Regions from separate parts of the Streptomyces sp. NPDC107517 genome, predicted to be linked through region 1. Evidence: predicted binding sites of a transcription regulator. Region 1 holds the regulator's gene; the other holds the start of a gene.
What was found. Region 1 encodes HrcA, which represses chaperone genes, less so after heat shock. Its sites were predicted from a motif close to TTNGCACTCNGNNNNNCNGAGTGCNAA; they were not measured.
Positions count from the first base shown of each region.

Region 2: groL (chaperonin GroEL) is a predicted target of HrcA. The motif match lies at 1,408-1,434, and genes of this name have one in related genera.

Region 1 is NZ_JBVJPM010000015.1:37,427-52,701, forward strand. Features, by position in the region: gene ACZ67T_RS29710 (MFS transporter) at 1-842, shown strand, start outside; gene ACZ67T_RS29715 (adenosine deaminase) at 803-1,807, opposite strand; gene ACZ67T_RS29720 (ribonuclease Z) at 1,829-2,737, opposite strand; gene ACZ67T_RS29725 (histidine triad nucleotide-binding protein) at 2,758-3,111, opposite strand; gene ACZ67T_RS29730 (S41 family peptidase) at 3,189-6,437, opposite strand; gene ACZ67T_RS29735 (VOC family protein) at 6,527-6,919, opposite strand; gene ACZ67T_RS29740 (16S rRNA (uracil(1498)-N(3))-methyltransferase) at 6,939-7,682, opposite strand; gene ACZ67T_RS29745 (nitronate monooxygenase) at 7,679-8,752, opposite strand; gene dnaJ (molecular chaperone DnaJ) at 8,865-10,001, opposite strand; gene hrcA (heat-inducible transcriptional repressor HrcA) at 10,002-11,018, opposite strand; gene ACZ67T_RS29760 (MBL fold metallo-hydrolase) at 11,140-11,871, shown strand; gene ACZ67T_RS29765 (DUF3097 domain-containing protein) at 11,906-12,790, shown strand; gene hemW (radical SAM family heme chaperone HemW) at 12,810-14,042, opposite strand; gene ACZ67T_RS29775 (SpoIIE family protein phosphatase) at 14,097-15,275, opposite strand, start outside.
Region 2 is NZ_JBVJPM010000004.1:135,130-150,404, reverse strand. Features, by position in the region: gene groL (chaperonin GroEL) at 1-1,244, opposite strand, end outside; gene ACZ67T_RS11575 (cold-shock protein) at 1,564-1,767, opposite strand; gene ACZ67T_RS11570 (MoaD/ThiS family protein) at 2,219-2,494, opposite strand; gene thrC (threonine synthase) at 2,554-3,864, opposite strand; SAM riboswitch class I at 3,858-3,989, opposite strand; gene ACZ67T_RS11560 (glucosyl-3-phosphoglycerate synthase) at 4,170-5,117, shown strand; gene ACZ67T_RS11555 (DUF7927 domain-containing protein) at 5,155-7,263, shown strand; gene ACZ67T_RS11550 (alpha,alpha-trehalose-phosphate synthase (UDP-forming)) at 7,374-8,789, shown strand; gene otsB (trehalose-phosphatase) at 8,841-9,695, opposite strand; gene ACZ67T_RS11540 (DUF3263 domain-containing protein) at 9,748-9,966, opposite strand; gene ACZ67T_RS11535 (ABC transporter substrate-binding protein) at 10,082-11,344, opposite strand; gene ACZ67T_RS11530 (ROK family protein) at 11,553-12,500, shown strand; gene nagA (N-acetylglucosamine-6-phosphate deacetylase) at 12,500-13,645, shown strand; gene ACZ67T_RS11520 (1-phosphofructokinase family hexose kinase) at 13,730-14,662, shown strand; gene ACZ67T_RS11515 (carbohydrate-binding protein) at 14,700-15,275, opposite strand, start outside.

The DNA.
Region 1 (15,275 bases):
GGCTCCCCACCCCTGCCGGGCAGCCCAGGCCCGCCGGCCCTCTCCCCTTCCGCCGCTCGGGCCTGGTCCTGGCCGCGGCGATGCTCTGCTGGTCGATGGCGCAGAACTCCCTGTGGGGCGTCAGCAGCCGCATCGGCACGGACCAGGCCGGCCTGACGGAGATCACCGTCGGCGCGGTCTTCGCGGTGGCGCTCGGCACGGCGCTCGTGGGCGTACTCGGCGCGGGAGCGCTCGGGTCCCGGCTCGGCCGCGCCACCCCCATCGGCGCGGGCACGGCCCTGATCGCGTGCTGCATCGTGGTGAGCGCCCGCGCGGACGACCTCACGTCGTTCGCGACCGGTGAGATCGCGTGGAACACGCTGTACCCGGTCGTCCTGTCGTACCTGATCGGCCTGGCCGCGTCCCTGGACCCGCTCGGCCGCTGGGCCGTCCTCGTCGGCTCGGCGTCGTCGCTCGGCACGGCCTGCGGGCCGCTCACCGGCAGCGTCCTGTCGCAGACGGCGGGCTACCCGGCGATGGGGGCGACGCTCGCCGTGGCGCTGCTCGTCCTGGCGCTGCCGCTCACGGCGGTGGCGCTGCACACGGGCGGCAGCCCGCTGCTGCGGCCCGGCACGGTCCGCAGGCGGGGCGGCGCCCCCGCCGCTCTGGTGGCCGGCGTGACGGGCGCCCCGGCGGGCGCGGTCCCGCAGATGGGCGCGGCCGAACAGCCGGTCGTGGAGATCACGGTGAGCACGCCCCAACCGGCCCCGACGCAGGAGGAGTTCTCCACGGCGGGACCGCGGGGCGGTTCGGCGGGGCTCGGTCAGTCGTCGAACGCGAACGCGTCGACCTCGGCGAGGTAGCGCGAGCGCAGCTCCTCGTCGTCGTCGAGGAACGACGCGACGAACGAGTTGCGGGCGAGCTCGCGCAGCTGCTCGTGGTCGAGCGTGAGCGCCTCGTGGACCGCGTGGAAGGTGTCTCCGACGTATCCGCCGAAGTAGGACGGGTCGTCGGAGTTCACCGTGCAGAGCAGACCGGCGTCCATCATCCGCGGCAGCGGGTGGTCCTCGAGCACGTCGATGGCGCGCAGCCGCACGTTCGACAGCGGGCACAGCGTCAGGGGCACCCGGTCCCGCACGAGCCGCTCGACGAGCGCCGGGTCCTCGACGCAGCGGAGCCCGTGGTCGATGCGCTCGACGCCGAGCACGTCGAGCGCCTCCCATACGTACGAGGCGTCGCCCTCCTCGCCCGCGTGGGCGACCTTGCGCAGCCCGAGCGCGCCCGCGGCCTCGTACACCTCGCGGAACTTGGAGGCGGGGTTGCCGACCTCGGCGGAGTCGAGGCCGACGCCGACGATCCGGTCGAGGTAGGGCTTCGCGGACTCCAGGGTCTGCATCGCCGACTCGGCGGACTGGTCGCGCAGGAAGCACATGATGAGCCGGGTGGAGACGCCGTGGCGCTCCACGCTCTTCGACAGGGCGGCGCTCAGGCCCTCGACGACGGTCCCGATCGGCACGCCGCGGGCGGTGTGGGCCTGCGGGTCGAAGAAGATCTCGGCGTGCCGCACGCCCTGCGCGGCGGCGCGCGCGAGGTAGGCGTCGGCGAGCTGCTCGAAGTCCTCCTCGGTGCGCAGGACGGCCATCAGGCCGTAGTACAGGTCGAGGAAGGACTGCAGGTCTTCGAAGAGGTAGGCCTTGCGGAGGGCCTCGGTGTCGGCGAACGGCAGGTCGACGCCGTTGCGGGCCGCGAGTTCGAAGGCGAGCTCGGGTTCGAGGGTGCCTTCGATGTGCAGGTGGAGTTCGGCTTTGGGGAGCGAAGCGAGGGACATCAGAGCATGGTACGCCCGGGATTAGACGCGTTTGGGCACCTGTACGCGGTCGAGGTCGCGTGCCACGGTCAGCTCTCCGGTGAAGCCGGCGGCGCGGGCCTGCCGCTCGAACTCCTCGGGGTCGGAGTAGCGCTGGCTGAAGTGGGTGAGCACGAGGTGCCGCACCCCGCCCTCGGCCGCGACGCGCGCGGCCTGCCCGGCGGTCAGGTGCCCGTGATCGGAGGCCAGTTGATGGTCCCCGTCGAGGAACGTCGACTCGATGACGAGCATGTCGCACCCCTCGGCCAGCGCGCTCACCCCGTCGCAGAGCCGGGTGTCCATGACGAACGCGAACCGCTGCCCGCGCCGCACCTCGCTCACGTCGTCGAGGGTGACGCCGCGCAGGGACCCCTCGCGCTGGAGGAGACCCACGTCGGGCCCGCAGATGCCGTGCTCGGCGAGCAGTTCGGGCAGCATGCGGCGCCCGTCGGGCTCCACGAGGCGGTAGCCGTAGGACTCGACGGGGTGGGACAGACGGCGCGCGTCCAGCGTGTACGACGGAGTGTCGGCGAGCACGCCGCCCACGCCGGACACCGGCTCCTCGGCGAGCGCGACGCTCTCGCGGTACGCGGTGGCGTACCGCAGCCGGTCGAAGAACCGCTGCCCGGAGCGCGGGTAGTGCGCCGTGACGGGGTGCGGCACCCGGTCCAGGTTGATGCGCTGGATGACCCCGGCGAGGCCGAGGGAGTGGTCGCCGTGGAAGTGGGTGACGCACAGCCGGTTGAGGTCGTGCGCGGCGACGCCGGCCCGGAGCATCTGGCGCTGCGTGCCCTCGCCGGGATCGAAGAGGATGCCCTCCCCGTCCCAGCGCAGCAGGTAGCCGTTGTGATTGCGGTGCCGTGTGGGCACCTGGCTCGCGGTGCCGAGCACCACCAATTCCCGTACGGACACGGCACGTTGCCCGGCGCCCGCTAGCCGGGGGGCCACTGGAGGCCGCGGCCCCCGAGGACGTGGGCGTGGGCGTGGAAGACGGTCTGGCCCGCGCCGCCGCCGGTGTTGAACACGACGCGGTAGCTGTCGAGCTTCTCCTCGGCGGCGACCTCGCCCGCCTCGCGCAGCACGTCGGCGGCGATCTGCGGCTCGGCGGACGCCAGCGCCGCGACGTCGCGGTGGTGGACGCGCGGGATGACGAGGATGTGGGTCGGCGCCTGCGGGTTGATGTCCCGGAAGGCGACGGTGGTCTCGGTCTCCCTTACCAGCGTGGCCGGGACCTCCCCCGCGACGATCTTGCAGAACAGGCAGTCGGCCTGCGGCTCTCCGGCCACGATCACGTCTCCTCACACCGTCCGGTCACTACGCCGGGAATGCTATCCGGCCCGCCGCCTGCCTCCTGCGACAGGCCTCACTCCCGTACACGCGGTTCCGGGAGTCCGGGTGCCGTGCGCGCCGGGTTCTCGGCGAGCGCCGCCAGCGCGATGCGCACGGCCTCGTCGAGCTGCGGGTCGCGCCCGGCCGCGTGGTCCTGCGGGGCGGCGACCACTTCGACGTCGGGGTCGACGCCGTGGTTCTCGAGCCCCCACTCGTATCCTTCCAGCCACGTCGCGTACTTCGGCTGGGTCACCAGCGTCCCGTCGACGAGCCGGTAGCGGCTGTCGATGCCGATGACGCCGCCCCAGGTGCGTACGCCGACCACGGGGCCGATCCCGAGCGCCTTGATCGCCGCGTTGACGATGTCGCCGTCGGAGCCGGAGAACTCGTTGGCGACGGCCACCACGGGGCCGCGGGACGCGTCCCTCGGGTAGCTGAAGGGGCGCGAGCCGCGCGGCAGAACCCAGCCGACGACCCGGCGGGCCAGCTTCTCGACGACGAGCTGCGAGGTGTGGCCGCCCCGGTTCTCGCGCACGTCGACGATGAGCCCGTCGCGCGCGACCTCGACCCGCAGATCGCGGTGGATCTGCGCCCAGCCGGGCGCCTGCATGTCGGGCACGTGGAGATAGCCGAGGCGGCCGCCCGACTGCTCGTGGACGTAGGCGCGGCGGTCGGCGACCCAGGCGTGGTAGCGCAGGGGCTCCTCGTCGGCGACGGGGACGACGACCGCGTGGCGCGGGTCGCCGCCGCCGGCCGGTGAGACGGTCAGCTCGACGGGCTTGCCCGCCGTGCCCACGAGAAGCGGTCCCGGACCGGTGACGGGGTCCACGGGGCGTCCGGCCACCGCGACGATCGCGTCACCCGCGCGGACGGCGACCCCGGGCGCGGCGAGCGGCGCGTGGGCGAGCGGGTCGGACGTCTCGGTGGGAAGGACGCGATCGATGCGCCAACTGCCGTCCTGGTGGCGGGAGATGTCCGCGCCGAGAAGGCCCTGTCGCCGGTCGCCGCCGCTCCAGCCGCCGCCCGGTGTGACGTAGGCGTGCGAGGTGCCGAGTTCGCCCTGGACCTCCCACAGGAGGTCGACGAGGTCGTCGTGGGTGGCGACCCGGTCGAGGACGGGCCGGTAGCGCTCCAGGACGCCGTCCCAGTCGACGCCGTCCATGTCCGCGCGCCAGAAGTTGTCCCGCATGAGGCGGCCGGCCTCGTCGTACATCTGCCGCCACTCGGCGACGGGGTCGACGGCCTGGCGGACCCGGCTCAGGTCGACCGTGATGTTGGTGTCGCTGTCGTCGTCGGAGGAGGCGCGCCGGTCGCTCGGTACGACCTTGAGCTTGCCGTCGGTCCACAGCAGGACGCGCTTGCCGTCGCCGCTGACGGCCAGGTGGTCGGCGTCGGAGGCGAGGTGTTCGACGCGCTGCTGGGCGAGGTCGTAGCGTTCGAGTTCGCTCTCGGGGTCGGGGTCGTCGGGGGTGGCCCGGGACGCGCCGAGTACGCCCTGGAGCGGGTGCCGCAGCCACAGGACGCCGTCCTTCGCGGCCCGCAGGGTCGTGTAGCGGGCGGCCTCGACGGGGAACGGGACGATGCGGTCGGCGAGCCCTTCGAGGTCGATACGGGTGGTGGGGGTGCCCTCGCTGTCGGGGGTCTCGGCGGCGGGGCTGTCGGGGTTGTCGAAGGGCCGGCCGTGGCGCTGGGGGCCGAACGGGGACGGCGTCGCCGCGGCGAGCGTGATCAGGTGCGGCCGCGAGCCCTCGACGAACGCGAGGTCGAAGACGTGCTCGTCGTAGACCGGGTCGAAGGAGCGCGCGGAGAGAAACGCGAGGTGTTTGCCGTCGAGGGTGAACGCGGGCGCGTAGTCCCGGAACCGCAGCGGGGTCGCCTCCGCCACCGACAGGTCGGCGGTGTTGGCGAGCTTGAGGTGGCGCAGGGGCGAGGGGCCCGGGTGCGACCAGGCGAGCCACGCCGAGTCCGGCGAGAAGACGAGGCCGGTCACGTCGCCGTCCTCGCTGCGGTCGACCTCTCTGACCTCGCCGCTCTCCCGCTCGACCAGCAGGACGCGCCCGTCGTGCGAGGCGACGGCGGCCCGGCTGCCGTCGGGCGCCATCGCGAGGCTCAGGACGCGGCCGAGCCGCCCGGCGGCGAGCCTGCGCGGGGTGGCGCCGGGCGCGATGCCGGTGGCGGGCGCGAACTCCAGGGCGTCGTCGCCCTCGGCGTCCGTCACCCACACCACGTGTTCCTCGCCCTCGACGCGGAAGGTGCGCGGGAGGCGGGCCCGTACGCCTGGTTCGGCGGCCAGCGCGCGGGCCGGCCCCGAGCGGTGGGTGACCCAGTGGACGGCGCCGCGCACGGAGACGGCGCTGCCGCGCGCGGTGTGGTCGGGGGTCGCGTCCCCGAACCAGCGGGCGGCGCTCACGGGGTGGGGCTGGAGGTCGACGCGCTGCCCTCCGAGGCGGATGTCGAGGCGGCGCGGCTCGGCGTCCTCCGCGCCGGCCGCGCTGTCGAGGGCATCCACGATCCACAGCTCACCGGCCGAGGAGTACACGACCCGGGCGCCGTCACTCGCCGCGTGGCGGGCGTAGAAGCCGTCGAGCGGGGTGTGCCTGCGCAGTGAACCGCCGTCCGCGAGGGACGAGTACAGGGCGCCGACGCCTTCGTGGTCGGACAGGAAAGCCACCCGGTCGCCGACCCACATCGGGTACTCGATGTTCCCGTCGAGCTCCTCGTGGAGGCGGACGAACTCGCCGTCGCCCGCCCGGTCGATCCACAGCTTCCCGGCGGTGCCGCCCCGGTAGCGCTTCCACCAGGCGGCCTCGCGGCCCATCGGCGCGGACAGCAGGACGACCTGCCCGCCCGGTCCGGTCACGACGTCGCCCACAGGCCCGTACGGCAGTGTGGTGGCGGGTCCGCCGTCGAGGGGGACGGCCCTCGCCCAGCTGCGGCGCAGGGACGCCTGGCCCTGGGTGCTGAGCGCGAGGACTTGCCCGTCGGGGGTCCAGCCGCGCACCGTCGTCTTCGAACTTCCCCAGTACGTGAGGCGTTTGGAGGGTCCGCCGTCGACCGGGGCGATGTGCACCTCGGGGGCGCCGTCGCGGGTGGACGTCCAGGCGACGGTGGTGCCGTCGGGCGAGATCCGGGGATGGCTGACGGGGACGTTGTCGGCACTGACGCGCCAGGCGCGCCCGCCGTCGAGAGGAGCGACCCAGACGTCGTCCTCGGCCGTGAAGGCGGCCAACTCGCCGTGCAGATGCGGGAACCGGAGATATCCAGAGTGCGCTGTCCGTGTCACCTGATCACCCTAGGCACGCGCGCACGGCCAGGTCAGGGGGTTTGGTCAGTTGCCCCGGATCTGCGCGACGCCACCGCCGGCGAGGGCGGTCAGCCGCCCATCAGCAGCCACTCCTGGAGCTCCACGATGTTGTCCTCGGGGTCCTTGAGGTGGGCGACCCGCATCCGGTCGGTCATCGGCGCGGGCCCGTGGAGGATCTCGGCGCCGCGCGCGACGATCTGCTCGCAGTACTCGTCCAGGTCGTCGACCCGCAGCACGACGAGGGACCGGTGCCCGTCCGGGGCGTCACTCAGATCGCCGATGACCTGCGCCATCAGCGCCCGGTCCTCGAGCCCGATGCCCGCGGAGCCCGCCGTGGGGCTGAACTTCTCGTACGGGCCGTCCTGAGCGCCCGACTGCGGCTTGAGGCCGAGCACGTGCGCGTAGAAGTGGTAACAGGCACGGAAGTCGGTGACGAGGAGTCTGACCTGGGCGAGTTCCACGCGTTCCCCTCGGGGTTGATCAGGACCAGCGGCCGGTGCGGCCGAGGAGCAGCGCCGTCGCGGCGGTCCCCGCGGTCGACGTACGCAAAACGCTACGCCCGAGCCGGTACGGCCGCGCGCCCGCCTCGGCGAACGCGGCGAGCTCATCGGGCGAGACGCCGCCCTCCGGGCCGACCACGAGGACGATGTCCCCGGCCGTGGGAAGCTCCACCGTGGCGAGGGCGCCGCTGTCGCAGTCGCGGTCCTCGTGGAGTACGGCCGCGAAGTCCGCCCCGGCGAGCAGTGCCGCGACCTGCTTGGTCGACGCGGCGTCCGCGACGTCCGGGAAGCGCACCCGGCGGGACTGCTTGCCCGCCTCGCGCGCGGTGGCCCGCCACTTGCCGAGCGCCTTGGCGCCGCGGTCGCCCTTCCACTGCGTGATGCAGCGGGCGGCCTGCCACGGCACGATCGCGTCGACGCCGGTCTCCGTCATGGTCTCGACGGCGAGCTCGCCCCGGTCGCCCTTGGGCAGGGCCTGGACGACGGTGATCCTGGGTGCCTGCGCGGGCTCCTCCCGGGCGGGGCCCGCCGTGACGACGAGCCGGTCCTTGCCCTCGGCGGCCTCCACGACCGCCTCGGTCCAGCACCCGCGGCCGTCGGTCAGGACGACGTCCTCACCGGCGCGCAGCCGCTTCACGGACACCGCGTGCCGTCCCTCGGCCCCGTCGAGCACGAACGTGGTGGCGGACGGCACCTCGTCGACGACGAACACCGGCGCCGTCATGCGGCACCCCGCGCGCCCAACGCGTCCTTCGCCTCCGCGAGTTCCGCCGCGAGCACCTCGACGAGCTGGCCGGCGGGCAGCTCACGGGCGAGCCGGTGGCCCTGCCCGGCCCACAGCGCCATCCCCTGCGGGTCCCCCGCCTTGGCGGCGGCCTTGCGCAGCGTCGACGTCATGTGGTGGATCTGGGGGTAGGCGGCGGGCGCGTACGGGCCGTGTTCGCGCATGAACCGGTTCACGAGGCCGCGCGCGGGGCGGCCCGAGAAGGCCCGCGTCAGCTCGGTCCGCACGAACAGCGGGTTCGTCATGGCCTGCTTGTGCAGGACGTTGGCGCCGGACTCGGGGCAGACCAGGAAGGCCGTGCCGAACTGTCCGGCGTCGGCGCCCGCGGCGAGCACGGCGGCGAGCTGTCCGCCGCGCATGAGTCCGCCGGTGGCGATGATCGGGATCTGTACGGCCTCGCGGACCTGGGCGATCAGCGCGATGAGTCCGATGCCTGATCCGTCGGCCTCCGGGTTGTCCCGGTGGGTGCCCTGGTGGCCGCCCGCCTCGATGCCCTGGACGCACACCGCGTCGGCGCCGGCCCGCTGGGCGGCCTGCGCCTCCTCCGCGGTGGTCACGGTGACGGCGGTGAGGGTGCCGACGCGGGCGAGGGAGTCGAGGACGTCGCGGCTCGGGCAGCCGAAGGTGAAGGTGACGACCGGTACCGGGTCGTCGAGGAGGATCGCGAGCTTCGCGTCGAAGCCGTCGTCGAGGCCGCAGTCCGGGTCCCCGAGCTGCGTCCCGTACCAGGAGGCCTCACCGGCGAGCTGGCTGGCGTAGACGGCGACGGCCGCGGGGTCCGCGTACTCGGACTGCGGCATGAACAGATTGACGCCGAAGGGCTGGTTGGTCAGCCCCCGTAGCTGCTTGATCTCCTGGTACATCCCGTCGGCGGTCTTGTACCCGGCGGCGAGGAATCCGAGCCCGCCGGCCTCCGACACGGCGGCGGCGAGCTGCGGACAGGAGGCACCGCCCGCCATGGGTGCCTGCACGATCGGATAGTGACAGAGATCGGTCAGCGTGGGGGACATGACCGCATCGTGCCACGTCCCCCGCATCGGACCGAATCGGCCCTTCCGCGTGGCATGTGCCACGCGTGATGCGGGGGACGTGGTCCCTGCTCATTGCCTGTGCCGGGCTCGGTCAGCGCCCGTTGAACGCGTCCTTCAACCGGGAGAACAGCCCCTGCTGCCCCGGCTGGAACTGCCCCGTGGGCCGCTCCTCGCCGCGCAGCTTCGCCAGCTCACGCAGTACGCGCTCCTGCTCCGGGTCGAGCTTGGTCGGCGTCAGGACCTCGACGTGCACGATGAGGTCACCGCGGCCGCCGCCGCGCAGGTGCGTGATGCCGCGCCCGTGCAGCGGGACCGACTGGCCGGACTGCGTGCCCGGCCGGATGTCGATCTCCTCCAGGCCGTCGAGCGTCTCCAGCGGCACCTTGGTGCCGAGCGCCGCGGCCGTCATCGGGATGGTGACGGTGCAGTGGAGATCGTCGCCGCGCCGCTGGAAGACGGGGTGCGGCAGCTCGTGGATCTCGACGTACAGGTCACCGGCGGGGCCGCCGCCGGGGCCGACCTCGCCCTCGCCCGCGAGCTGGATCCGCGTGCCGTTGTCGACGCCGGCCGGGATCTTCACCGTGAGCGTGCGCCGCGAGCGGATGCGGCCGTCACCGGCGCACTCCGGGCACGGCGTCGGCACGACGGTGCCGAAGCCCTGGCACTGCGGGCACGGCCGCGACGTCATGACCTGGCCGAGGAAGGACCGCGTGACCTGGGACACCTCGCCGCGGCCGCGGCACATGTCACAGGTCTGCGCGGACGTACCCGGCGCGGCACCTTCGCCGCTGCAGGTCGTACAGACGATGGCCGTGTCGACCTGAATGTCCTTGGTGGTCCCGAAGGCGGCCTCGTCCAGCTCGATCTCGAGCCGGATCATGGCGTCCTGGCCGCGGCGCGTGCGCGACCGGGGACCACGCTGGGACGCCGTTCCGAAGAACGCGTCCATGATGTCGGAGAAGTTCCCGAAGCCACCGGCGCCGAAGCCGCCGGCCCCGCCTCCGCCCGCCTGCGAGAGCGGGTCGCCACCGAGGTCGTAGACCTGCTTCTTCTGCGGGTCCGACAACACCTCGTAGGCGGCGTTGATCTCCTTGAACCGCTCCTGTGTCTTCGGGTCCGGATTCACATCCGGGTGAAGCTCACGGGCCAGCCTGCGGAAGGCCTTCTTGATCTCGTCCTGGGAGGCGTCGCGGCGCACGCCGAGTACGGCGTAGTAGTCCGTGGCCACTTACGACTCCGCCAGGATCTGTCCGACGTAACGTGCCACTGCGCGTACTGCTCCCATCGTTCCCGGGTAATCCATGCGGGTCGGTCCGACCACGCCGAGTTTGGCGACTGCCTCGCTGCCCGAACCGTAGCCGACCGAGACCACGGAGGTGGAGCTGAGTCCCTCATGGGCGTTCTCGTGACCGATCCGTACGGCCATGCCCGAATCGTTTACCTCACCAAGGAGCTTGAGGAGCACGACCTGCTCCTCAAGGGCCTCCAGGACGGGCCGGATGGTGAGGGGAAAGTCATGTCCGAAGCGGGTGAGATTGGCGGTGCCGCCGATCATCAGCCGCTCCTCGGTCTCCTCGACGAGTGTCTCCAGGAGAGTGGAGAGCACCGTCGAGACCGTGCCGCGGTCCTCCGCGTCGAAGGACTCCGGCAGGTCCTGCACCAGCTGCGGGACGTCCGCGAAGCGGCGTCCCGCGACCCGGCTGTTGAGCCGGGCCCGCAGATCGGCGAGAGAGGTCTCGCCGAACGGCGCCGGGCAGTCGATCATCCGCTGCTCGACGCGGCCCGTGTCCGTGATCAGTACGAGCATCAGACGGGCGGCGGCGAGCGAGAGCAGTTCCACGTGGCGCACGGTGGACCGCGTCAGGGACGGGTACTGCACCACGGCGACCTGCCGCGTCAGCTGCGCGAGCAGCCGCACGGTCCGGCCGACGACGTCGTCGAGGTCGACGGCGCCGTCGAGGAAGTTCTGGATGGCGCGGCGCTCGGGCCCCGTCATCGGCTTGACCGCCGTCAGCTTGTCCACGAACAGGCGGTACCCCTTGTCGGTGGGGATCCGCCCGGCGCTCGTGTGGGGCTGGGCGATGAAGCCCTCCTCCTCGAGCGCCGCCATGTCGTTGCGCACCGTCGCCGGTGAGACGCCGAGACTGTGCCGCTCGGTGAGCGCCTTGGAGCCGACCGGCTCCTCGGTCCCCACGTAGTCCTGGACGATGGCGCGCAGCACTTCGAGCCTGCGTTCACTGAGCATTCGCGCGCACCTCCAGCTGTGTCGTCCGCGGCTGGCACTCGGTGCGGCCGAGTGCCAATGGTCTCCGGGTCAGTGTACGGCCGGTGGGTACGGGCCCGGCAAGGGCGCTAGCGTCGGACCCATGGACGACCTGGACTGGAATGAGGTGGGCTGGGAGGAGCTGTCCGCTCGGGCGGGGCGGATCCGGCTGGCGGGCTGGGACTGCACGACGGGCCTTGTGGTGGGCGACGGGGCGGCGTTGCTGATCGACACGGGTTCATCACTTCGTGAGGGTGCGGCGCTGCGGGCGGACACCCGGCGCCTCATCGGCCCGCACGCGCGCGTGACGCATATCGCGCTGACGCACCCCCATTTCGACCATGTTCTGGGCACGGCGGCGTTCGCCGGTGTCGAGGTGTACGGCGCCGCGGGCATCGACACGGTGTTCACGCGGGGCCGCGACGAACTGCGGGCGTCCGCGGTCGCGCACGGCGTGCCGCGCGAGGAGGCGGCCGATGCGGTGGACGTGCTCGTCGTGCCGCACCACCGGGTGTGCGGGGAGTGGACGCTCGATCTGGGCGGCGGGCTCCAGGTGCTGCTCGCGAACGTGGGCCCGGCGCACAGCGGGCACGACCTGGCGGTCCTGGTGCCGGGCACGCCCGAGGTCGTGTTCTGCGGCGACCTGGTCGAGGAGTCGGGCGAGCCGCAGGCGGGCCGTGACGCGGTGCCGTCGCGCTGGCCGGCCGCCCTCGACCGGCTGCTGGAACTGGGCGGCGAGGACGCCGTGTACGTCCCCGGGCACGGAGCCGCGGTGAATGCGGAGTTTGTCCGTGCGCAGCGCGCCGCACTGGCGGCGCGTTTCGGCGTGTCGTAACCGCACGGCAGTTCGCACTCCTATCGTCTGCACCATGCTCCCACCCGTCTCCCGCCACCGCCCTTCCCACGAGGGCCCTTCGGGCCCGCGGCACCGTCAGTATTCCCCTGACCTCACCCCACCCTGGACGAAGCAGCAGGCCGCGCCCGAGGTGGCGGCGGACGTGGATCTCGTGGTCGAGGAGGTCACGACCGGGTTCTGCGGGGCGGTCGTCCGCTGCGAGAAGACGGCCCAGGGCCCGACGGTGACCCTGGAGGACCGCTTCGGCAAGCATCGGGTGTTCCCCATGGACCCGCGCGGCTTCCTGCTCGAAGGCCGGGTCGTCACCCTCGTACGTCCCGTGGCCGCGGCGCCCGTACGTCCCACGCGCACGGCCTCCGGGTCGCTCGCGGTCCCCGGGGCGCGGGCGCGGGTCGCGCGGGCCGGGCGCATCTATGTCGAGGGCCGGCACGACGCGGAGCTGGTGGAGCGGGTCTGGGGCGACGACCTGCGCATCGAGGGTGTGGTCGTGGAGTACCTGGAGGGCGTCGACGACCTGCCCGCGATCGTCGCCGAATTCGCTCCGGGGCCGGACGCGCGGCTCGGCGTCCTCGTCGACCATCTGGTGCCCGGCTCGAAGGAGTCACGGATCGCGGCGCAGGTCACCGGCGAGCACGCGCTGGTCGTCGGTCACCCCTACATCGACGTGTGGGAGGCCGTGAAGCCGTCGGCCGTGGGCATCCGGGCGTGGCCCCGGGTGCCGCGCGGCCAGGACTGGAAGACGGGCGTGTGCCGGGCGCTCGGCTGGCCGGAGAACACCGGCGGCGCCTGGCAGCACATCCTGTCGCGGGTGCGCAGCTACCGCGACCTGGAGCCCGAACTCCTGGGCAGGGTCGAGGAGTTGATCGACTTCGTGACGCTGCCCGCGGACCCGGCCTAGGGAGTGCCCGCGAGCCGCCTCAGTCGACGAGGTCGCGGACGACCGCGTCGGCGAGGAGCCGTCCGCGCAGGGTGAGGACGGCACGCCCGGACTCGTACGGGGCCGCTTCGAGCAGGCCGTCCGCCAGGGCCCGGCCTGCGGCGGCGCGGCCGGCCGGCTTCAGGAGCGACAGCGGGCAGCCCTCCAGGAGGCGCAGCTCCAGCAGAATGCGCTCGACGCGCCGGTCCTCGTCCGAGAGGAGCTCGCGACCGGCGCCGGGCGAACGCCCCTCGGCGAGACGTCCGGCGTAGGCGCCCGGGTGCTTCACGTTCCACCAGCGCACCCCGCCGACGTGGCTGTGCGCGCCGGGGCCCGCGCCCCACCAGTCGGCGCCGCGCCAGTACAGCTCGTTGTGCAGGCAGCGCCCGGCGTCGGTGGTGGCCCAGTTCGACACCTCGTACCAGTCGAAGCCCGCACCGCCGAGGACCTCGTCCGCGATCAGATAGCGGTCCGCGTGGACGTCGTCGTCCGTCATCGGGACCTCACCGCGGCGGATGCGCCGGGCGAGCTGGGTGCCCTCCTCGACGATCAGCGCGTACGCCGACACATGGTCGGGCCCGGCGCCGATGGCCGCCTCCAGCGAGGCCCGCCAGTCGTCGTCGCTCTCGCCGGGGGTGCCGTAGATCAGGTCGAGGTTGACGTGGTCGAAGCCCGCGGCGCGCGCCTCGGCGACGCAGGCCTCGGGGCGGCCGGGGGTGTGGGTGCGGTCGAGGATCTTCAGGACGTGCTGCCTGGCGCTCTGCATGCCGAAGGAGATCCGGTTGAAGCCGCCCTCGCGGAGGGTCTCCAGGTAGGCGGGGCCGACGGACTCGGGGTTGGCCTCCGTCGTCACCTCGGCGTCGGGCGCGAGCCCGAACTCGTCACGGATCGCCCCGAGCATGCGCACGAGGTCGTCGGCCGCGAGGAGCGTCGGGGTGCCGCCGCCGACGAAGACGGTGCGCACCTGGCGCGGGTCGTCGCCGAGAACCTTGCGGGCGAGGCGGACCTCGTCGACGAGGGTGTCCGCGTAGTTGTCACGCGAGGCGAGCACACCACCGGAGCCGCGCAGCTCGGTCGCGGTGTACGTGTTGAAGTCGCAGTAGCCGCAGCGCGTGGCGCAGTACGGGACGTGCAGATAGAACCCGAGGGGCCGGTCCGCCGCCCCGGCCAGGGCGGAGGCGGGCAGCGCGCCGTCGTCGGGGACGGGCTCACCGTCGGGGAGTGCGGAAGGCATGGACCCATTGTCCCGCAGCCGTGAGGTTGTCCTCACGGCCGCGGCCGTGAGGACTCACCGGGCCTGCAGCACCAGCAGCGCCAGGTCGTCGTCCGGTGGGCTTTCGGAGAATTCGTGGACCAGGCGTCTGATCCGTTCGGCGAGCAGAGGTGCGGTGAGGCCCGCGCAGCCGGCGAGGGCGTGGGAGAGGCCGTCGCCGTCGTCGAACTGGCGGTGGCCGTCCCGGCGCTCCGTCACCCCGTCCGTGACGCACAGGAGGGTGTCGCCGTCGTGGAGGACGAGGCTCTCACTGGTGTAGCCGGGATCGTCGACGACGCCGAGGAGCACCTGGGGCTCGGCGGCGCTCTCGACCAGGCCGTCGGGCCGCAGCAGGAGCGGCAGCGGATGTCCGGCGGAGGCCAGGGTGCAGTGCGTTCCGTCCCCGGTGGGCACCAGCTCCCCGTAGAGCAGGGAGAGGAAGCGGGGCGCGCCCTCGGATGCGAGGCCCTGGCCGCCCGCGGCGGCGAGCGCGCGGGCAGCCGCGTCGGCCGCCTCCGTGGCGTCGTCGAGGAGGAGCCGGTTGAGCCGGTCGAGGACCTCGGCGACCTGGTAGCCCTCGCGGGCGAGCAGCCGCAGCCAGGGCCGGGCGAGGCCGATGACGACGGCCGCCTCGGGGCCCTTTCCCTGGACGTCGCCGAGCGCGAAGCACCAGCGGCCGTCGCCGGCGGGGAACACGTCGTAGAAGTCGCCGCCCGGGCCGCCCGCGTCGCGCGGCTCGTACACGAGCGCGGACTCGATGCCGGGGATCTCCGCGACGGCGGAGGGCAGCAGTCCGCGCTGGAGGATGCGGCTGATGGTGGCCTGCCGGGTGTAGCGGCGGGCCGCGCTGACGGCGAGGGCGACGCGGCGGGCGAAGTCCTCGACGAGGCCGGTGACCTCGTCGGGGAAGCGCGTCAGACCGGCTCGTCCGATGAGGAGGGTGCCCACCGCGCGGCCGCCCGCGCTGAGGCGGTAGGCGAGCGCGGCGCCCGCCGGGTCGCCGCCGAGGCTCTCGAAGGGCCACGGCACGGGGACGGCCGCGCTTCGCGCCGCGTCGGTGGGCTGCGGCGGGTCCTTCTCCAGGATCTTGCGGAGTTCCTCCATGCGGTTCTCGCTGGTGTGCCAGACGCGGGCGAGGCGGGGCGAGGCGAGGGCGCCGGTGCCACGGCCCGCACGGTCGGCGGCGCCCCGGTCGGGCCTGCCGTCCTCGTCGTC
Region 2 (15,275 bases), on a different contig from region 1:
ACGCCGCCACCGGCGACGATGCCCTCCTCGACGGCCGCCTTCGCGTTGCGAACGGCGTCCTCGATGCGGTGCTTGCGCTCCTTGAGCTCGACCTCGGTCGCGGCACCGGCCTTGATGACTGCGACGCCACCAGCCAGCTTCGCGAGCCGCTCCTGCAGCTTCTCGCGGTCGTAGTCGCTGTCCGAGTTCTCGATCTCGGCACGGATCTGGTTGACGCGACCCTGGACCTGGTCGCTGTCACCGGCGCCGTCGACGATCGTCGTCTCGTCCTTGGTGATGACGACCTTGCGGGCGCGGCCGAGCAGGTCGAGACCGGCGTTCTCCAGCTTGAGGCCGACCTCCTCGGAGATGACGGTGCCACCGGTGAGGATGGCGATGTCGCCGAGCATGGCCTTGCGGCGGTCACCGAAGCCCGGGGCCTTGACGGCGACGGACTTGAAGGTGCCACGGATCTTGTTGACGACCAGGGTCGACAGGGCCTCGCCCTCGACGTCCTCGGCGATGATCAGCAGCGGCTTGCCGGACTGCATGACCTTCTCGAGCAGCGGAAGGAGGTCCTTCACGTTGCCGATCTTGGAGTTGACGATGAGGATGTACGGGTCGTCGAGCGACGCCTCCATACGCTCCATGTCGGTGGCGAAGTACGCCGAGATGTAGCCCTTGTCGAAGCGCATACCCTCGGTGAGCTCAAGCTCCAGCCCGAAGGTCTGGGACTCCTCGACGGTGATGACGCCTTCCTTGCCGACCTTGTCCATGGCCTCGGCGATGAGCTCGCCGATCTGGGTGTCGGCGGCGGAGATGGAGGCCGTGGAAGCGATCTGCTCCTTGGTCTCGACATCCTTGGCCTGCTCGAGCAGGGCGGCGGAGACGGCCTCGACGGCCTTCTCGATGCCGCGCTTGAGGGCCATCGGGTTGGCGCCGGCCGCGACGTTGCGCAGGCCTTCCTTGACGAGCGCCTGGGCGAGGACGGTCGCGGTCGTCGTGCCGTCACCGGCGACGTCGTCCGTCTTCTTCGCGACCTCCTTGACCAGCTCGGCGCCGATCTTCTCGTACGGGTCCTCGAGCTCGATCTCCTTGGCGATGGACACACCATCGTTGGTGATCGTGGGGGCGCCCCACTTCTTCTCGAGGACGACGTTGCGACCCTTGGGGCCCAGGGTCACCTTGACGGCGTCGGCGAGCTGGTTCATGCCGCGCTCGAGGCCGCGCCGTGCCTCCTCGTCGAACGCGATGATCTTGGCCATGTGAAGTGGTCCTCCCGGACGGGGTGGAAACGCAAACGGACCGTGCTGGTGCCCGCGACGGACGGCCTGCGTGCCGTGTGGTTCCTTGCCCCACCCGGCCTGCGAGCCTCACCGACCCGATCCAAGTTCTGTCACTCTCACCTTCAGAGTGCTAACGCAATGATTAGCACTCGGCCTAGGAGAGTGCAAGCGCCTCCGGCAGACGCGCGGTCCCCGCGGGCGGCGTGCGCGGGGTGTGCGCGCACGCACGAGAGGCCCGCACCCCTCGCGGGGTACGGGCCTCTCGGCGTGAGTGTGTCGGTGGCCGATCGCGCCGAGATCAGACGGCGAGCTTGACCATGTCCGCCTGCGGACCCTTCTGGCCCTGCGAGATCTCGAATTCGACTCGCTGACCCTCTTCAAGGGTGCGGTATCCGTCCATCTGGATGGCGCTGTAGTGGACGAATACATCCGCACCACCGTCGACCGCGATGAAGCCGTACCCCTTCTCCGCGTTGAACCACTTGACGGTGCCCTGAGCCATGACTAACTCCCCTATTACTGGCCCTTGCACAGGCCCGCACTTCGCGGACCCGGGTCAGACCTCACCCCCCATTGATTGGAGGTGTGCGCCGGAACGCGTCGACCGCGGCTGAATGTATCTGCCCAACTGCCGTCTGCAACAGGTCAATCGGACGAGAAATCTGGGCACGGCAGAGCGGTAAAAAGCGGCGGACCCATTGGATTCCGGGGCAACTCGGGCCCGACAAATGCCACGAACACCCGATAAGGGCTGGGCACTTTGGCTGCTTCTTGTCGGACCGGGGCCGACTTCATATATGCGCTCGGCACAAGCGCGAAGCGCGGTTCCCAACTCTACCGCGCTCAACCCTGCAGAATTGCCCCCTCCGCTTCTCTCGCGGAGGGGGCAATTCAGGTAACTCTGTGTGGCCTCGTCAGGCCGGGCGATCAGCCGCCGGCCCTGTGCTCGACGGTCAGCCTCCGGCGACGGCCGGGATGATCGAGACGCCCGCGCCTGCCGGCGTCGCCGTCTCGAGGCCCTGCTCGAAGCGCACGTCGTCGTCGTTGACGTACACGTTGACGAAGCGGCGCAGCTTGCCCTGGTCGTCCAGGACGCGGGCCGCGATGCCCGTGTGGTTCTTCTCCAGGTCGGCGATGACCTCGGAGAGGGTGGCGCCCTCGGCGGCGACCTCGGCCTGACCGCCGGTGTAGGTGCGCAGGATGGTGGGGATGCGGACGTTGACGCTCATGTCGGGCTGCAGCCTTTCCGTGCGGGTGTCGCGGGGATTCGCGGGTCTTCGCGGGGTCTTCAGTGGGCGAGGCCCGCGTCGCGGAACGCGTCCAGGCTCGGGCGGATGGTGGCGGTCGCCTGGGACGTCTCGGCGACCGCGTCGAGGGTCTTGAGGCCGTCGCCGGTGTTGAGGACGACGGTGGTGAGCGCCGGGTCGATCAGGCCGGCCTCGATCAGCTTCTTCGTCACGCCGACCGTCACACCGCCCGCGGTCTCCGCGAAGATGCCCTCGGTCTGCGCCAGGAGCTTGATCGCCTCGACGACCTGCTCGTCGTTGACGTCCTCCACGGCGCCACCGGTGCGGCGGGCGATGTCGAGCACGTACGGGCCGTCGGCGGGGTTGCCGATGGCGAGCGACTTGGCGATCGTGTTCGGCTTCTGGGGCCGCACGACGTCGTGGCCGCCCTTGTAGGCGACGGACACCGGCGAGCAGCCCTCGGCCTGGGCGCCGAAGAGCTTGTACGGCTTGTCCTCGACGAGGCCGAGCTTGATCAGCTCCTGGAGGCCCTTGTCGATCTTCGTGAACTGGGAGCCGGACGCGATCGGGATGACCAGCTGGTCCGGGAGCCGCCAGCCGAGCTGCTCGCAGATCTCGAACGCCAGGGTCTTGGAGCCCTCGCCGTAGTACGGGCGCAGGTTGACGTTGACGAAGCCCCAGCCCTCGCCGAGCGGGTCGCCGATGAGCTCGGAGCAGAAGCGGTTGACGTCGTCGTAGTTGCCCTCGATGCCGACGAGTTCGCCGCCGTAGACCGCGGCCATGACGACCTTGCCCTGCTCCAGGTCGTGCGGGATGAACACGCAGGAGCGGAAGCCGGCGCGGGCCGCGGCGGCGCCGACGGCGCCGGCGAGGTTGCCGGTGGAGGAGCAGGACAGCGTGGTGAAGCCGAAGGCGCGGGCGGCCTCGATGGCCTGGGCGACGACGCGGTCCTTGAAGGAGTGCGTGGGGTTGCCGGAGTCGTCCTTGACGAACAACTTGCCCTGCTCGACGCCGAGTTCACGGGCGAGGTTGTCGGCCTTGACGAGCTTGGTCCAGCCGGGGTTCAGGTTCGGCTTCTCGGCGACGTCGGCCGGGACGGGCAGGAGAGGGGCGTAGCGCCAGATGTTGGCCGGTCCGGCCTCGATCTCCTTGCGCAGCGACTCGGGGTCGCCCGTCGGCAGGTCGTAGGAGACTTCGAGCGGCCCGAAACACTCGGCACAGGCGAAGATCGGTCCGAGCGGGAAGCTGGTGCCGCACTCGCGGCAGGAAAGCGCCGAGGCGGGTCCCAGATCAACGGAAGTGGTGGTGGCGACAGTCTGCGCAGCCATGATGGCGAGGCCCTTTCTCCTCATCTTCCTCGCGGCGCATCTCGCCACGAGACGGAATTGGCACCTTCCCCACCTGGACCTCGGCAAGGTCGGCGGGAGGGTTGCCGGGACTTCAACGGGCCGTATCCCTCTGTCCCTCTGGATGAGCGCTATTCGGTTGTTGATCTGGCACTTGATCACTCAAGCGCGGCGGCGACCCCGACATGCGATGGTCACCGGCGTTGTTCAAGACTGTAACCGAAGGCCTGGACGCTTGAGATAGTCGTCCGAACCGCGAGATGGATCACAGTTCGTGATCAGACAGTTCAGACAGTGAGGAGCCGCGCACCGTGCTGGAAGAAGTAGAGCGCTGGCTGAGCAGACGCTCCTGGTCGGTGACCGACCGCCCGCTCCCTCAGCTGATCGCCGCGAAGCGTGCCTCGGGCACCTCGGTGAGCGTGGTGCTGCCCGCGCTGAACGAGGAGGAGACGGTCGGCGAGATCGTCGCCGAGATCCGGCGCGCACTGATGACGGAGCGGGTGCCGCTGGTCGACGAGCTGGTGGTGATCGACTCGGGCTCGACGGACCGCACGGCCGAGGTCGCGCGGGCCGCCGGGGCGCGGGTCGTGCACCGGGACGCGATCCTGCCGAGGATCCCGGCCGTGCCCGGCAAGGGCGAGGTGCTGTGGCGCTCGCTGCTCGTGACGGGCGGCGACATCGTCTGTTTCGTCGACGCGGATCTGAAGGAGTTCTCCGCGGACTTCGTCTCGGGGATCGTGGGCCCGCTGCTCACGGATCCCGGCGTGGACTTCGTGAAGGCGATGTACGATCGCCCGCTCGGGTCCGCCGCGGGCCAGGGCGGCCGGGTCACGGAGCTGGTGGCGCGCCCGGTCCTGAATCTGCACTGGCCGCTCCTTGCGGGGTTCGTGCAGCCGCTCGGCGGCGAGTACGCGGCCCGCCGGTCGCTCCTGGAGCGCCTGCCGTTCCCGGTCGGTTACGGGGTTGAGCTGGGCCTTCTCGTCGACGCGCTGCACACGGTGGGCCTGGACGCGCTCGGGCAGGTCGACGTCGGCGTGCGCAAGCACCGGCACCAGGACGGGCAGGCGCTCGGGCGGATGGCCGCGGCGATCTACCGCACCGCGCAGCTGCGGCTCGCGCGCGGGCACCTCGTACGTCCCGTGCTCACCCAGTTCGAGCGCGGGGAACAGGGATTCGAGCCGCGCACGCACGACGTGGACACCGAGGAACGCCCCCCGATGACCGAAATCACCGAGTACGCGGAGCGCCGCGTGGCGTAGCCGAGGGTGATCGTATGTTTTGCCTACATTGCCCTTTATGTGGCTCAGACAAGTTTCGGGTGGGCGACGGCTGCGCGCAGCCGCGACCCGCACCGCCGGGGCGCTCGTCGCCACGGCCACCGCGCTGACGGCGCTCGGCGCCGCGACCCCCGCCTCGGCCGACGTGGTCACCCCGTTCACCAAGCGCTACGACGCAGCGCTGTACGGCGACTTCGTGACCATCGGCAACACCGTCATGGGCTGTCCGGCCGCGCCGGCCGGACCGGCGGCGCGCTGCGCGGCCGCCGTCGGCGGCCGGGGCGGCGACAACAACGACACGTTCGTGATGCAGCGCGTCAACACGGCCGGTACGACGGCCGGTTACGGCTCTAGCACCGGCCGGGTGACGATCCCACCGGGCGCGAAAGTGGCGTACGCCCGCCTGTTCTTCGGCGGCAGCGACGGCACGTACAAGAGCCCGAGCGGCGCGCAGCTCGCGCGGTGCGACATCTCCGGCGCCGATGTGGAGCCCTCGCCGAGCGCCCCTCTCGCCGCCATGCCCGTGCTCGCCGTGAACGGCAGGGCCGCGGCGAAGGTCTCCACCGAGGACCTGGTCCGGGACCCGGCGGCCACGGGCGGTCCGCACTACTACACGGGCGAGGCCGACGTCACGCGCATGTTCGCCGGCGTCACCGGCACCGGCGCACCCGTCCCCGTCGCGGTCGGCGGCATCTGGGCGCCCAACGGCAAGGGCTGCGTGGCCGGCTGGTCGATCACCGTCGTCTACAAGTACGACGCCCCGGACTCCACGTACGCCCCGGGCCGGCGCAAGGTGTACGTCTACGGCGGGCACGTCCTCCAGCGCCCCGCCTCGCCCGCGACCACGATCCGCGTGAACGGCTTCCACCGCGCGGGCACCGGCAAGGTGCGGGCGGGCGTCACCGCCTACGAGGGCGACTGGAACACGCCGGGCGACCGGTTCCTGGTCGACGGCAGGAACGTCATTGAGGCCCGCACCGGCAACACCGACAGCTTCTTCGTCAGCAAGGACGACGGCGCCGTCGCTCCGAAGACGGTCAACAACCTGAGCATCGACGCGAAGAAGTTCGACCTCCCCGACGGGACCGTCCCGCCGGGCGCCACCTCCACCGCGCTGACGTTCACCACCAGGGGCGACACCTACGTCCCCTCGGCGCTCGCCCTGTCCGTCCCGGTCCCCGACCTGGAGGTCACCAAGACGGCGAGCCCGAAGGCGGCCGGCCCCGGCGACACCGTCACCTACACGGTGAAGGCGAAGAACATCAGCTCGCTCGACTACCCGGACGCCAGGTTCAGCGACGACCTGACCGGCAGCCTCGACGACGCGACGTACAACGGCGACGTGCGCACGGACCTCGGGAACGTGTCGTACACCGCGCCGAGGATCGGCTACACCGGCGACATCCCGGCCGGGAAGACCGCCACCATCACGTACTCGGTGAAGGTCCACGCCCCGGTCCCTGGCGACGGGATGCTGACCGGCGCCGTCGAGGTGCAGTCTCCGCGCTCCAACTGCGGGGCCGGGAGCACCGACCCGCGCTGCGGGCCCGCCCCCGGCATCGAGAAGCCGCAGTCCCCGGCGCCGCCCGCCCTGCGCATCACGAACGTGCCGGAGCGGGCCGCCGTGCCGCCCTGCGAGGAGACCGGGAACACCATCACGATCGCCGACTTCTCGGCCAGGAACCGCACCGGCGCCGTCGTCGAGTGGCCCGTGACGGCCGGCTCGGCCCCGGTCGCCTCCACCGGGACCGTCACGAGGCGGGGGTCCGTCTACGTCTGGAAGGGTGACGTCGCCACCCACGGCAAGGTCGTCATCACGCAACGTGTGAAGGCGTCCTGCACGACGGGCGAGACCACCGTGATCACCGTGAGGGCGGACGTGCCGCGCACCAACTGCCCGACGGCCCGGGGCACCGAGGGCGATCCGTGCACGTCGGTCATCACGGCCAGGCGGCAGCAGGGCCGCCCGGGCCCGCCGCCGGATTCGCACGGGTCGCACCGGCCTGCGGACGGCTCGGAGCTGGCCACGACCGGCGGCTCGCACACGCTCCTGTACGGCGGTCTCGCGGCGGCCCTGTGGGGGCTCGGCGTCCTCGCGGTGGCGGCGGCGCGCAGCCGGCGTTACTGACGCGCAGGGGCAGGTGTCAGGACAGGCGAACGGCGGATCGTATACGGCCGGGCTCCCACGGAGTCCGGCCGTACGTTTGAGCGTTTACGGGCCGGGCTACGTTTGCCCGTATGGCTTCAGCGTCTTCTAGGCAGAGTGCACAGATCCTCGTCGCTTCCAACCGCGGTCCGGTCTCGTACGAGCTCGGGGCCGACGGGACACTCGACGCGCGGCGCGGCGGGGGCGGGCTCGTCTCCGGGCTCTCCGCGATCGGGCAGGACCCGGACGGCGCGAGCGCGGTGTGGGTGTGCGCGGCCCTCGGCGAAGGCGACCGCGAGGCGGTCCGGCGTGGCGTCGGAGAGCCGGGCGTGCGGATGCTCGACATCGACCCCGCGGTGTACGCCGACGCGTACAACGGCATCGCGAACTCGGTCCTCTGGTTCGTCCACCACCTGCTGTACCAGACGCCTCTCGAGCCGGTCTTCGGGCCCGAGTTCCGTGCGCGGTGGGCGTCGTACGAGGCCTACAACCGGGCGTTCGCCGAGGCGCTGGCCGCGGAGGCCGGGCCTGGCGCGGCGGTCCTCGTGCAGGACTACCACCTGGCGCTCGTGCCGGGGATGCTGCGCGAACTGCGCGACGACCTGCGCATCGGGCACTTCTCGCACACCCCGTGGGCGCCGGTCGACTACTTCCGGATGCTGCCGGACGACATCGCGGGGCAGCTGCTGCGGGGGATGCTGGGCGCGGACCGGCTGGGATTCCTGACGCGGCGCTGGGCGGACACGTTCACGGCGTGCTGCGAGGCCGTGGTGGGCGGCACGTCCGGTACGGAGATCGGGGTGCACGGCCTCGGCGCGGACGCGGACTTCCTGCGGGAGCGCTCACGCCGCCCCGACGTCGAGGAGCGGCTGGCCGCGCTGCGGGAGCAGATCGGCGGCCCGGACCGCAAGGTGATCGTCCGCGTGGACCGCACGGAGCTGTCGAAGAACATCGTGCGCGGCCTGCGCGCGTACGAGCTCCTCCTCGACGAGCGCCCCGAGTGGCGCGAGCGGGTCGTGCACGTCGCCTTCGCCTACCCGTCACGGCAGGACCTGGCGGTCTACCGGGAGTACACCGACGAGGTGTCCCGGGTCGCCGAGGAGATCAACTCCCGCTTCGGTACGGAGAGCTGGACCCCGGTCGTCCTCCATGTGAAGGACGACTTCGCGCGCTCCCTGGCCGCGTACCGGCTGGCCGACGTGGCGCTGGTCAACCCGATCAGGGACGGCATGAACCTCGTCGCCAAGGAGGTCCCGGTCGTCTCCGACGAGGGGTGCGCGCTGGTCCTGTCGCGGGAGGCGGGGGCGTACGAGGAACTGGGCGAGGACGCGCTCGTGGTGAACCCGTACGACGTGTCGGCGACGGCCGAGGCGCTGCACGCGGCGCTGGTCATGGGCGGCGGGGAGCGCGGCGAGCGCGCGAAGCGGCTCGCCGCCGCCGCGACCGCACTGCCGCCCGCCCAGTGGTTCCTCGACCAGCTGAACGCGCTGCGGGCGCTGGGGAGCTAGGGCCTCTCGTCCGGATCGGGCCGGTCTCGCGCTCGATCCGGACGAAGGACCCTAGGGCCTGCTGATCGCGCGGGCCAGGTCCGACATGAGTCCCACCACTCCCTGCGGCCCGTCCACCACGACGTCCGCCCGTTCGGCCAGTTCCGTGACCTCCGAGCTGCCGCTGCACACCAGAAGGCCGGGTACCCCGTCCATGCGGAGCTTGTCGACGGCGGCGAACGCGGGCAGGTCGCCGAGGTCGTCGCCCCCGTAGAGCACCGACGTCGCGCCCACCTCGCGTACGTACGTCGTGAGCGCCGCGCCCTTGTCCATGCCGGGCGGGCGCAGTTCCAGGACGAGGCGGCCGGGCTCGACGATCAGGCCGTGGCGGGCCGCGAGGTCGGACAGGGGCGCGCGCAGCGCCTCGAACGCCGCCTGCGGGTCGCCCGCGCGGCGTGTGTGGACGGCGACGGCACGGCCCTTCTCCTCCACCCAGGTGCCGCGCCAGGCCCCCACGGACTCCAGGACTCCGGGCAGTTCGGCGCGGACGGCCGCGACGCCGGGGTGCGGGGCGGGGGCGTGGACGGTGCCGGTGACGGCGTCCCAGCGCTCGGCGCCGTAGTGGCCGAGCACCACGAGGTGTTCGAGGCCGGGGACGCCCGCGAAACCGCCGTGGCGCACGGCGACGCCCGCGGGGCGGCCGGTGATCACGGCGACGGAGGCGACCCGGGGGGCCAGCGCGGCGAGCGCGCGGACAGCGTCCGGGTGCGCCCGGGCCTGTTCGGGGTCGGGCACGATCGGCGCGAGCGTGCCGTCGAAGTCGAGCGCGATCACGGCCCGCGCGGGGTCCGAGAGGAGTGCGTCGAGGCCGTCACGCCCGGCGGAGGTCACAGGCGACGGCAGGTCGTGCTGCTGTGGGCTGCCCATGCGCCGAGCCTATCCGCGGGAGACGGACCGTACTCCCGATGCGCGGGCCGGGTCAGCGCTCCTCTCGGCGGGCCTCCCGTATGCGGCGCAGCCGGTTGACCGTGACCGGGTCGTGGGCGAGGGCCCTCGGGTCGTCGAGGAGCGCGTTGAGGAGCTGGTAGTAGCGCACCGGTGCGAGAGCCAGCTCCTCGCGCACGGCGCGCTCCTTGGCCCCGGCCGACGCCCACCCGCGCCGCTCCAGGGCGAGAACGCCCTGCTCACGGGGGGACAGGCCGACGGGCGGCGCGTCCTCGACGTTCTCGGTGTTCTCGGCGTTCTCGGTGTTCTCGGCTTCCTCGGCGGACGGATCAGGCTCTGCGTACGGCGGTTCGCTCACGGCAGCGACGCTACTCCGCGTTCTCCGCCGCGTCGGCCGCCCGCTCCAGCCGGCCGAGGGTGGCACCCGGGTTGCCGTTGGGGCCGACGGTCGAGCCGATCTCGCGCTTGACGCCGGCGCTGACCTGGGCCCAGGACGTCTTGCCGACGGGGTAGAGCTCCGAGTTCTGCAGTGCGCCGAGGAACTTCCAGAGCTTCTGGTCGCGCTTGTCGTCGGCCATCGTGTCCGACGCGGAGTTGGTGACCGGCAGGAGGTCGTACTCGCGGGAGAAGTCGAGGACGTTCTTCTCGCTGTAGACGTAGTCGAGGAACTTGCCGACCTGGTCCTTGTGGCCGTTCTGCCGGAACGCCATCATCCAGTCGGCGACGCCCATGGTCGACCGGGCCGTGCCGTTGATGCCGGGCATCGGCACCGTGCCGAACTTCACGCCCTTCCTGGTGGCCATCTGCATCAGCGTCGGATGCCCGTTGAGCATGCCGACGTCACCGCGCGTGAAGGCCGCGAAGGCCTGCGCGCGGTCGAGCTTGGCGGGCGGCGTCGGACCGGTGAGCCCCTGGCCGACCAGGTCGTTCTTCAGCCACTCGAAGGTCTTGACGTTCTGCGGGGAGTCGAGGCTGTAGGTGCCGACGTCGTCGGTGTACCCGGAGCCGCCGCTCAGCATCCACATCATGGTCTCGGCCTGCGCCTCTTCGGGACCCAGCGGCAGCGCGTAGGGGATCTTCACGCCGCGCGCCTTGAGGGCCTTGGCATCGGCCTGGAGCTGGGCCCAGGTCTGCGGCGGGGTCAGACCGGCCTTGTCGAAGAGGGTCTTGTTGTAGAACAGCAGCCGCGTGGAGGACGCGAAGGGCATGCCGTACTGGACGCGGGAGACCTCGCCGGCGGCGGCGAGCTGCGGCAGGAAGTCGGACTGCACGGGGATGGAGAGCAGGTCGTTCGCGCTGTAGAGCTTGCCGCTCGCGGCGTAGTCGGAGTACGCGCCGATCTGCGCCATGTCGGGCGCGTGTCCGTCCGCGACCATCTTCTTGACCTTGGCGTCGACGTCGTTCCAGGAGTAGACGCTGACGTCGACCTTGATGCCGGGGTTCTTCTTCTCGAAGGCGGCGGCCAGCTTGTCCCAGTACTTCTGGGAGCTGTTCGCCGCGGAGTCGCCGTAGTCGGCGGCCACCAGCTTCAGGGTCACGTCGTCGGAGCCAGGACCCCCACAGGCGGCCAGCGTCGCCGCCATGCCGAGCGCGGCCGCTGCCGCCGTCAGACCTGTCATGCGCCGCTGCACAGCCGGTTTCCCACCCTCTTGAAGTCTCTCGTCCAGATTTCGGACCCGGATTGTTCACGAGGCCCGGCCATAAGGTCTACACCACACGGGTTCCACCCCCGCAACGGGCCTTCGCCGGGAAAGCGGAAACGCGCCATCCGCACACCTCGACGCAAGATCCGTGCAAGTGGACTAGACCTCTCGCGGGTCAAGGCGCGAGACTGTCTCCGTGAGACACGTCATCGCCCTCGATGTGGGCGGCACCGGAATGAAGGCCGCCCTGGTCGGGGCCGACGGCACCCTGCTCCACCAGGCGCGGCGCGCCACCGGCCGCGAGCGCGGGCCCGACGCGGTCGTCGAGACGATACTCGGCTTCGCCGCCGACCTGCGCGCGTACGGCGAGGAGCACCTCGGGGAGCCGGCCGCCGCGGCCGGCGTCGCGGTGCCCGGCATCGTCGACGACGAGCACGGCATCGCCCTGTACGCGTCGAACCTCGGCTGGCGCGACGTGCCGATGCGCAGGCTGCTGAGCGAGCGGCTCGACGGCATCCCCGTCGCCCTCGGCCACGACGTGCGCACCGGCGGCCTCGGTGAGGGGCGGCTCGGCGCGGGCAAGGGCGCGGACCGCTTCCTGTTCGTGCCGCTGGGCACGGGCATCGCGGGCGCCATCGGCATCGGTGGCCGCATCGAACCCGGCGCGCACGGCTCGGCCGGGGAGATCGGCCACATCGTCGTACGCCCCGGCGGCACGGACTGCAGCTGCGGGCAGCGCGGCTGCCTGGAGCGCTACGCCTCCGCGTCGGCGGTCTCGCTCGCCTGGGCCGAGGCCACCGGCGACCCGGAGGCGGACGCCGCGGACTGCGCCAAGGCCGTCGAGTCCGGGGACCCGAGGGCGCGGCAGGTCTGGCTGGAGGCCGTGAACGCGCTCGCCGACGGGCTCGTCACTGCGCTCACTCTGCTGGACCCGCGCACCCTGATCATCGGTGGCGGCCTGGCCGAGGCGGGGGAAACCTTGTTCACACCACTGCGGGCCGCCGTCGAGGAACGCGTGACGTTCCAGAAGCCGCCCACGATCGTCCCGGCGGCCCTCGGGGACACCGCCGGCTGCCTGGGCGCGGGCCTGCTCGCCTGGGACCTGCTCGCCCAGTCCACCGATTCCACGGAGGTAGTCGCCTGATGGCCGCTCTGAATGTTCTCTCCGGCGCCCGCGTCGTCCTGCCGGCCGGCGTCGTCGAGAACGGACGCGTGATCGTGGACGGCGCGAGGATCGCCGGCAGCGCGCCGGCCGACGCCCCCGCCACCGATCTGACCGGCCACTGGGTCGTGCCCGGCTTCGTCGACATGCACAACCACGGCGGAGGCGGAGCCTCCTTCACCTCGGGATCGATCGACGACATCCTCAAGGGCGTCCGCACGCACCGCCTGCACGGCACCACGACGGTCGTCGCGTCCTTCGTCACCGGTGCCGCGGACTTCCTCACCCAGCGCGCGGGCCTGCTGTCCGAGCTGGCCGAGCAGGGCGAGATCGCGGGCATCCACTTCGAGGGCCCGTTCATCTCCCCGTGCCGCAAGGGCGCCCATGACGAGACGCTCCTGCGCGACCCCGACCCGGCCGAGGTCCGCAAGCTGCTCGACGCGGCGCGCGGCCAGGCCAAGATGCTCACCCTCGCCCCCGAACTCCCCGGCGGCATCGACTCCGTACGCCTCCTCGCCGAGCACGGCGTGATCGCCGCGATCGGCCACACCGACGCCACGTACGAGCAGACCGTCGAGGCCATAGGCGCGGGCGCCACCGTCGCCACGCACCTCTACAACGCGATGCCGGCCATAGGCCACCGCGCCCCGGGCCCCGTCTCGGCGCTCCTGGAGGACGAGCGGATCACCGTCGAGCTCATCAACGACGGCACGCATCTGCACCCGGCCGCCCTGGAGCTGGCGTTCCATCATGTGGGCGGCGGGCGCGTCGCGTTCATCACCGACGCCATGGACGCGGCGGGCTTCGGCGACGGCCGCTACATGCTCGGCACCCTGGAGGTCGAGGTGAAGGACAGCGTCGCGCGGCTCGTCGAGGGCAACTCCATCGCCGGTTCGACGCTCACCCTGGACCGCGCGTTCAAGCGCGCCGCCACCATCGACAAGCTGCCCGTCGAGGACATCGTCCGCGCGATCTCCGCCAACCCGGCCCGCCTGCTCGGCGTGGACGACAGGGTGGGCTCGCTGGAGCCCGGCATGGACGCCGACCTCGTCGTCCTGGACGAGGACTTCGACCTCAAGGGCGTCATGCGCAAGGGCCGGTGGATCGTGGAACCCCAGCTCGCGTGAGGTCTGGGCCTACCGCCCGGTCTTTGGCATGATCAGGCCGCGTTACTGAAGGTAGTCCCGAACTGAGGGGTGGGCTGAGGTCTCGTGATCCTCACGGTCACACTGAACGCCGCGCTCGACATCACGTACGACGTGGCGGCGCTGCGCCCGCACGCGTCGCACCGCGTCACCGAGGTCACCGAACGCCCCGGCGGCAAGGGCCTCAATGTCGCGCGCGTGCTCGCCGCGCTCGGCCACGACGTGACCGTCACCGGCTTCGCGGGCGGCGGCACCGGCCGCGCCCTCAGGGAACAGCTCCAGGACTCCCCCGGCATCCGGGACGCGCTCGTCCCGGTCTCGGGCGCCACCCGCCGCACCATCGCGGTCGTCGACGGCGCGTCAGGCGACACGACCCAGCTCAACGAGCCGGGCCCGCTCGTCGCCCCCGCCGAGTGGTCCGCGTTCACCAAGGCCTACGAGGAGCTCCTCGGGTCCGCGTCCGCGGTGGCCCTGTGCGGCAGCCTCCCGCCGGGCGTCCCCGTCGGCGCGTACGCCCAGCTGGTCCGCGCGGCCCGCGCCGCGTCCGTGCCCGTGCTGCTCGACTCGTCCGGGGAACCCCTGCGCCGGGGGCTTGCGGCCCGCCCCGACGTCATCAAGCCGAACTCCGACGAGCTCGCCGAACTCACCGGCTCCCACGAGCCGCTGCGCGCCACCCGCGACGCCCGCCGCCGCGGCGCGCACTCCGTGGTCGCCTCACTCGGCCCGGAGGGCCTCCTCGCGGTCACCCCGGACGGCAGCTGGCGCGCTCCGGCCCCGGACCGGGTGAAGGGCAACCCGACGGGCGCCGGCGACTCGGCGGTCGCGGGCCTGCTCTCGGGTTACGTGGAAGACCTGCCGTGGCCGGACCGTCTGGCCCGCGCGGTCGCCCTGTCCGCGGCGACGGTACTGGCCCCGGTGGCCGGGGAGTTCGACCGCGCGGCCTACGAGGAACTGCTCGGCCGGGTCGCGGTGACGCAACAGACGACGACAGCGGCCTAGGGCACGCCCCAGGCCGCTGTCGGCAAGCCTCTGTCGGTCAGCCGTTGGTGCCCTTGACCAGCCACATCTGGTCGAAGTTGGCGTCGCACTGGTTGCCCTGCTCGCACGAGATCGTGATCGCGTTCGTGCCCTTGCTGAGCTGGACGACGGACCAGGTGTTGGTCCACCCCTTCTCCCAGTCGCCTTCCTTGGCACTGGAGAAGTTCTTCATGTTCAGCGGACGGGTCTGCGCCTTGCCGTTGACCGTGATGGTCGCGTTGGCGTCCTTGCCGGGCACGCCGTAGTTGACGCGCAGGCTGTACGCGCCGTCCTTCGGGATGCCGTTGACCGTCCAGGTGAGCTTGGCACCCACCTGGTTGAAGCCGGCCACATAGGTGCCGCCGTCGGCCTTGGCGCCCGAGACGTCCGACGCGGTGACCGTGCCGCCCTCGAGCTTCAGCGCCTTGGCGTCCGTCTTCGGGAGTTCGACCGGCTTGTCGGCCTTCTTGGAGGCCGTCTCGCTCGGCTGGACCGACTGGGAGCCGCCGGACGGCTGCCCGCCCGCGTCGCCGCCCTTCGCGTCGTCGTTCGAGTCGCCGCCGAGGACCGCGACGCCGATGCCGACGACCACGGC